Linked DNA regions of Nitrosospira lacus. The protein of the gene in region 2 interacts with the protein of the main gene of each other region in a pairwise test. Links are inferred from orthologs where the notes say so. Each region holds a gene or a part of one and is shown on either strand. Other genes may lie near its edges. The genes, in order: ssb and recO.

Region 1 (3,327 bases), 570 kb from region 2 along the record:
GAGTGCCGCCGCCAAAGCACCTCCCGACGAAATTCCGGCAAAAATCCCTTCCTCGCGCGCCAGCCGCCGAGTCATATCCTCGGCTTCGGCCTGGGAAACCAGGATAATGCAATCCACCCGGCTGGCATCATAGATTCTTGGCAAGTAGGCTTCCGGCCATTTGCGGATACCCGGAATCTGCGCACCGTCTTCCGGCTGTACGCCGATGATCTGAATCTCCGGATTCTTTTCCTTGAAATATTCGGAGCAACCCATAATCGTACCGGTGGTCCCCATGCTGCTCACCAGATGAGTAATTTGCCCTCCGGTATCGCGCCAGATCTCGGGAGCGGTCCCTTCGTAGTGTGCTCTTGGATTATCGGGATTGGCAAACTGATCCAGGATGATTCCGCGCCCCTCGTCACGCATTCGCTCAGCCACATCCCGTGCTTCTTCCATGCTGCCCTCTTTCGAGGTCAATATGATTTCCGCCCCGAATGCCTTCATGGATTGCCGCCGCTCCACGCTCAGGTGCTCCGGCATCACCAGTATCAGGGGATAACCCATGATCGCCGCCGCCATCGCCAAAGCAATGCCGGTGTTGCCGCTGGTGGCTTCTATCAGCGTATCTCCGGGCCTGATCTCCCCACGCGCCTGCGCATGCCTGATCATCGATAACGCTGGACGATCTTTCACCGAGCCTGCGGGATTGTTGCCTTCCAGCTTGGCGAGAATGACGTTACTGGTTTTCCCGGGCAAACGTTTAAGTTTTACCAGGGGCGTGTTACCGATAAAATCTTCTATGGTTTTGTACATATCCAATTCGCAGAGAATTCGTAAAGATCGTGCCGGATTATCGCATACGCGCCGCTAGAAGACCCATTACAAAACGCACAAGGGTGGCTGCCAAGAACATCGTCGAATTACTCGTTTGTGACGGGATGGGTGGAGAAAGCACAACCCATTGGCAATTGACGGGTTATGGCGTACCACCTCCCCCATCCTGACAATGCCAGGTTTTTATTGCCTGACAGCTGGTTTATTTTCCGTCTTGGCCGTGGTGCCGCCGCCCACCGTAATATCCTTACGTAGTTTCTTCATGGTGGCGGGACCAATGCCATTGACCTTTTCCAGATCGCCCGGCAATTTGAAGGGACCATTCTTCTTACGATAATCGACGATAGCCTTGGCTTTGGCCGGACCGATTCCCTGAAGGGTTTCCAGCTCCCCCTGAGTAGCGGTATTGATGTTGACAGCCGCGTAGACCGGACCGGCAAGCGCGAACAACATGACAATAAGAAACAACAGTTTTTTCATAACCCTATTACACTGCGCGCGATTGCAGCCATCAAAACGGAATATCGTCATCCATGTCATCGAACCCCGTGCTGCTTCTTGGGGCAGGTTTATTGCTGCCGGAGGTACTCGGCGCGAAACTGCTCTCGTCCCTATCACCCCCCTCGTAGCTGCCGCTTCCCGGTTTGCTGCCCAGCATTTTCATGTCGCTGGCGATGATCTCGGTGGTATAGCGTTCGGCACCTGACTTGTCGGTCCATTTCCGGGTTTCCAGCCGTCCTTCGACATATACCGGACGACCCTTCTTCAGGTATTCACCGGCGATTTCGGCCAGTTTGCGGTAAAACGTGACGCGATGCCATTCGGTTTTCTCCTGCTTTTCACCGTTTTTGTCTTTCCATGTTTCCGTGGTTGCCAAAGTGATGTTGGTCACCGCGTCGCCATTTGGCATGTAGCGGGTCTCGGGGTCTTTACCGAGATTGCCGATGAGTATGACTTTGTTGACTGATGCCATTTACGCTTCTCCCCCAAGTAGTTGAACAACTCCTTCTTCGTCAAAGCCTCGCATATCCACTTTCAGGTAAGCCACGCCTTCACTTGCCAGCACCAGTGCTTCATGCACACCGGGTAGCGCCGCCAATTGACGCGATAGCCCGCTGGCCTTGCCCGTATCCATTTCCTCCACATGGTACATTCTGGTACGCACCGCGGCAGGCGCTTTCATGGTGGCGGCAAACAGCAGCCATAATGCCAGCAGGATGCCGCAAAATGCAAACAGCGCGGAGCTGCCATGATGTTCAAATAAATAGCCGCCAGCGGTGGCGCCGGTAAATGCGCCGAGAAATTGAACGCTGCTATAGACGCCTATGGCTGTGCCCTTTGCGCCGACCGGCGCTATCTTGGAAATAAGCGAGGGCAAGGTTGCTTCCAGCAGATTGAACGCGGCAAAGAAAACCAGCAGCGCCGCCGTCGTCCCCCATAGGGATTCGAACGTATACGCCAGCAATACCTGGCTTGCCAGCAATACAGCCACTGCAATGACAAAAACCGGTTTGAGTTTTGCTTTCTTTTCCGCATAGATGATCGCGGGAACAATCAGAACCATGGAAAAGAGCAATACCGGAAGATATACCTGCCAGTGGGAATCTACCGCCAGACCCGACTTGCGCAATGACAACGGCACCACCAGCCATAGCGCCATCAGAACTGCATGTAACGCAAACACACCGAAATCCAGGCGTAGCAATTCGGGATTATGCAACACGTTACCAAAGCGTCCTGATGATGCCTCGGTATCGGAATGGAAACGGCTGATCAATGGATTGGGAATAATCTTATAAACTACCGCCATCGCCAACAGGGCCAGTACTCCGGTCATGGCGAAAATTCCAGGGACGCCAATCAAGCGATTGAGTGCCGGCGCGACAATCAGTGAGAGCGCAAAGGTGGCACCGATGGTCATGCCAATCGTGGCCATCGCTTTGGTGCGATGCTCTTCACGGGTGAGATCGGCGGCAAGCGCCATTACCGCGGCGGAAATCGCCCCCGCGCCTTGAATGATGCGGCCAAAGATTACCCAATAAATATCCGTGGCGGACGCGGCCACGAAACTGCCCGCGGCGAACAGAATCAAGCCTATGTAGATAACGGGCTTGCGCCCGATCCGGTCGGACAACCAGCCGAAAGGTATTTGCAGTATCGCCTGGGTCAGCCCATAGGCGCCAAGGGCAATGCCGACCAGCGTATAGTTGCTTCCGCCCGGCAAATGCTCGGCATAAAACGCGAACACGGGCAGAATGATAAACATGCCAAACATGCGCAACCCATAGATACCGGCCAAACCCGCGGTAGCGCGCAACTCAATCGGCGACATTTTCTCGGGGGGTGATGAGACGGACATGAATCAGATTGGGAAAATGCGGAGAAGTTGAGTATATTAACAGGTTTGACCGGCACTCAGATAGCCCAAGGTTGTCATGGGTGACCAATGGAAGCGTCGATGGAACTCATAAAAATTCGCGGTGCGCGCACGCACAACCTCAAAAACATCAA
Region 2 (3,107 bases):
TCTCCGCCCGTGCTTGCTCAAGCGCCGGTGTGAAAACGCCTGCTTTCAACGCATCGCCCGTTAGCCGACGTAACCGCATGAAATAGAGCCTGGTTATGGTATTTCCCTCAATAAACTCGAAGGCAAAGAGAAATACCATTCCAGCCAACCACGGTATTTTGACGAAACTCCATCCATCAAAAAACTCGATAATCATCCACGTCCCTGAGACAAGAAGAAGGATCGCGCCGGGCACAACGACGCCGTCATAAAAGACAGCGATATTCCGAACAGCTTCTGCGAACTGAGGCAATTCGCGGAGCTGACGCGACCGTAGATCCGAAAGCCAAACAGCGATAAGACCCCCTCCAATTAATATGGCACCCAACACATGAGCAAGCTTCAGAAGCGAGTAAGTCATGTGCTCATATTAATCGTAAATGACAGCTCATAAATCTTCCGCTTCCCCGTTTGCCGCTCATTCCAGGCCCCGCCAACTACGTTGCAGTGCGCTTTTTGCCTGTCATGGCGTGTTGACCCGCAAAGTTTGCAGGCCGCACCTTAATCTACTTTCTGAGCCTACTAGCTTCCGCGCCAATCTCCTCATAACGCCCTCCATCCTCTGTGCGGGTGACAGAGTTGATCCGTCAAGGCGTGAATGTACATGGATTCTCCCTTTTACACTTTTGCAATTTTGGTTCCGGGTTCTCTGCGCCGAGTATTGCGAGTAACGGTGAGCCGCGTTTTTTCAGCGCATTCAGGTACTTGAATTCATCATAAGGTGTGCGATTTTTCCAGCAACGGAAAAGGATCCGAATCCATTTGAATGCCAGTGCGCGCAAGGCAGCTTGATGAGAGCTGCCTTTTCCCCGCTGCTGCTGGTAAAAAGCGCCTGCCCAAAAAGATTTATTAACGGTTTGCGCAGCCCATTCAACAAACGTTGCCGTACAAACTTTGGACACCGCAACCGCCAATGTACCCAGCTTTTTTGACTGCTTCTTTCAAGGACCGGCGCAATACCCGAATACATTTGCAATTCATCGGCAGTTGCATAGCGTTCACGCTGTTCACCAAAGGCTGCAAGCAGGCGTGGCGCCAGAACTTGACCGGCACCGGGCAAATTATTGAAAAGTACATAGTCCGGCAGACCCTGGTCAAAACGATGAATGGCCTGCAACGTAATGCGTATCTGCTTGACCAGCACCAGCCGCCAGTAAACGATGCGGCGTGATAATGGCAACGTCCTGGGTCAACGGCTTTGACGCTTTGATCGCTTCGATTCGCGCGTCAATGAGCGTGGCGGAACGTAGGTTATGCGCCTTGAAAAAGGCTTCCAGCACAGACTTGCGGGCTTGGGCTAATACTGGGAAGGGTGAGATAGACGACGACAATGGTGGACCTCGCCGCCGCCGTGGTCTTTTGCACTGTTGCGTTCGGGGTGGTACTGCGCCCGGTGTCGGCGAGGTTGGCATTGAGTGTCATAATTGCTGGAGATCTATCAGCAATTGCCGAGTGTGCAAAGGCTGGTCGCCGAGATAGTGGTTGAGTATGTAGCGCATCAGTGCCTTGCTCTGTTGCCGGGTCACAAGGTTCGAATAATCCCCTTGTTCCATGTCCAGCAAGGTTTTGCCACGCAACTGCAAGCCGTGGCCGGTATTGTTCTCATCCCAGGCCACCGGTCCGCGCTCGATTTCATAACAATAGTCTTCATTCGGCGTCGTGGGCTTGCCGGATGCGACGTCATGATTGAGCGTCAAGGCGTAGCCCAATTCTTGCAACATGCGTTGCTCGAAGCGCCGCAGGATGGGAATGTAATCCTTCTCGGTACTCAATGCCTCCAACGTTTCCTGATAGTAGGCAAATAATTGTTCATGGGGATCATGACGATGTAATAACCGCACAAGCAGTTCGTTGAGATAGAAACCACAGATCAGAGCCGTCCCCTGCAACGGCATCTGGCCGCCTTGCCATTCCGCCTTGTGCAGCGTGCGTAATTCGGATTTGCCTCCCCAGGTCAGCAGCAGAGGCTGAAACGCCCGCAATAATCCCCTGAGTGCGGATCCGGGGCGCTTGGCGCCTTTCGCCACAAGTGGCACTCTGCCGAAGCCGCGAGTGAAAGCTTCCACCACGAGGCTGGTTTCGCGGTAGGGATAAGCATGCAGCACGAACGCGGGCTGGGCATCTTGCCGTTGTGTATCCGCAATCATTATTTTAGTGGCAGTGGGGGATTACTCATATCCCAGGCTTTTCAATGCCCGCGCATCGTCGGCCCAGCCGCTTTTCACTTTTACCCAAACCTTGAGATATACCTTGCCACCGAAATTCTGTTCCATGTCCTTGCGCGCCTGTGTGGCAATCAGCTTGAGTTTCTCTCCATCCTTGCCAATAACGATCGCTTTTTGATTGGTCTTGTCCACAATAATGGAGGCATGAATTTTACGTAATTCACCCTCCATTGTGAATTGATCGATGATGACGCTGGTGGAATAGGGGATTTCTTCTCCCAACAGGCGAAACAGCTTTTCTCGAACCAGTTCGGCGGCAATAAACTGCTCACTACGGTCGGTGACTTCACCTTCGTCGAACAATGGCGGATTCTGCGGCAAATACGACCGGACTGTTCGTATCAAATCCGCGAGTTGCGTTCCTTTCTCCGCGCTCACCGGTATGATCGCCGCGAATGCGTATTCCTTTGCCATTTTTTCAAGGAATGGAAGCAACCGCGATTTATCGGCAAGGCGATCCACCTTGTTGACAACAAGAATTACCGGCTTGTCCGGCCGATCCATGGCAGGCAAGAGCTTTACCACAAGCTTGTCCCGATCATCGAAACGCAATGCCTCGATCACCAGTATCACCACATCCACATCCCGCATACTCTGGATAACCGCCCGGTTCATGGTGCTGTGCAAACGATTTGTATATTGCGTCTGGAAACCGGGAGTATCGACAAAAATGAACTGGGATTGCGCATCGGTGAAAATGCCATGGATGCGATGGCGGGTGGTTTGCGATTTTTTTGAAGTAATGCTGACCTTCTGGCCAACCAAATTATTGAGCAAGGTGGATTTGCCGACATTGGGGCGCCCTACGATGGCGACATAGCCGCTACGATAATCAGGATCGGT

The links.
Region 1: the proteins of recO (region 2) and ssb interact in binary tests that used the Escherichia coli proteins (3 or more experiments, as listed by UniProt). The link is inferred for Nitrosospira lacus from one-to-one orthologs.

The regions. Positions count from the first base shown.
Region 1 is NZ_CP021106.3:3,119,859-3,123,185, forward strand. The notes cover bases 59-3,058. They hold ssb (single-stranded DNA-binding protein), read right to left. Parts: upstream 1,790-3,058; coding sequence 1,328-1,789; downstream 59-1,327. Other genes in these bases: cysM (cysteine synthase CysM), read right to left, coding at 59-795; EBAPG3_RS14270 (ComEA family DNA-binding protein), read right to left, coding at 1,000-1,296; EBAPG3_RS14280 (MFS transporter), read right to left, coding at 1,790-3,058. In the rest of the region: more of cysM, read right to left, coding at 1-58; more of EBAPG3_RS14280, read right to left, coding at 3,059-3,148; excinuclease ABC subunit UvrA, read left to right, coding at 3,275-3,327. UniProt on the Escherichia coli protein: Plays an important role in DNA replication, recombination and repair. Binds to ssDNA and to an array of partner proteins to recruit them to their sites of action during DNA metabolism. Acts as a sliding platform that migrates on DNA via reptation.
Region 2 is NZ_CP021106.3:2,552,078-2,555,184, reverse strand. Bases 323-3,102 are described here. They hold recO (DNA repair protein RecO), read right to left. Parts: upstream 2,187-3,102; coding sequence 1,458-2,186; downstream 323-1,457. Other genes in these bases: era (GTPase Era), read right to left, coding at 2,208-3,102; EBAPG3_RS11580 (transposase), read right to left, coding at 737-1,183; EBAPG3_RS11585 (DUF2269 domain-containing protein), read right to left, coding at 323-400. Also shown: more of EBAPG3_RS11585, read right to left, coding at 1-322; more of era, read right to left, coding at 3,103-3,107. UniProt on the Escherichia coli protein: Involved in DNA repair and RecF pathway recombination.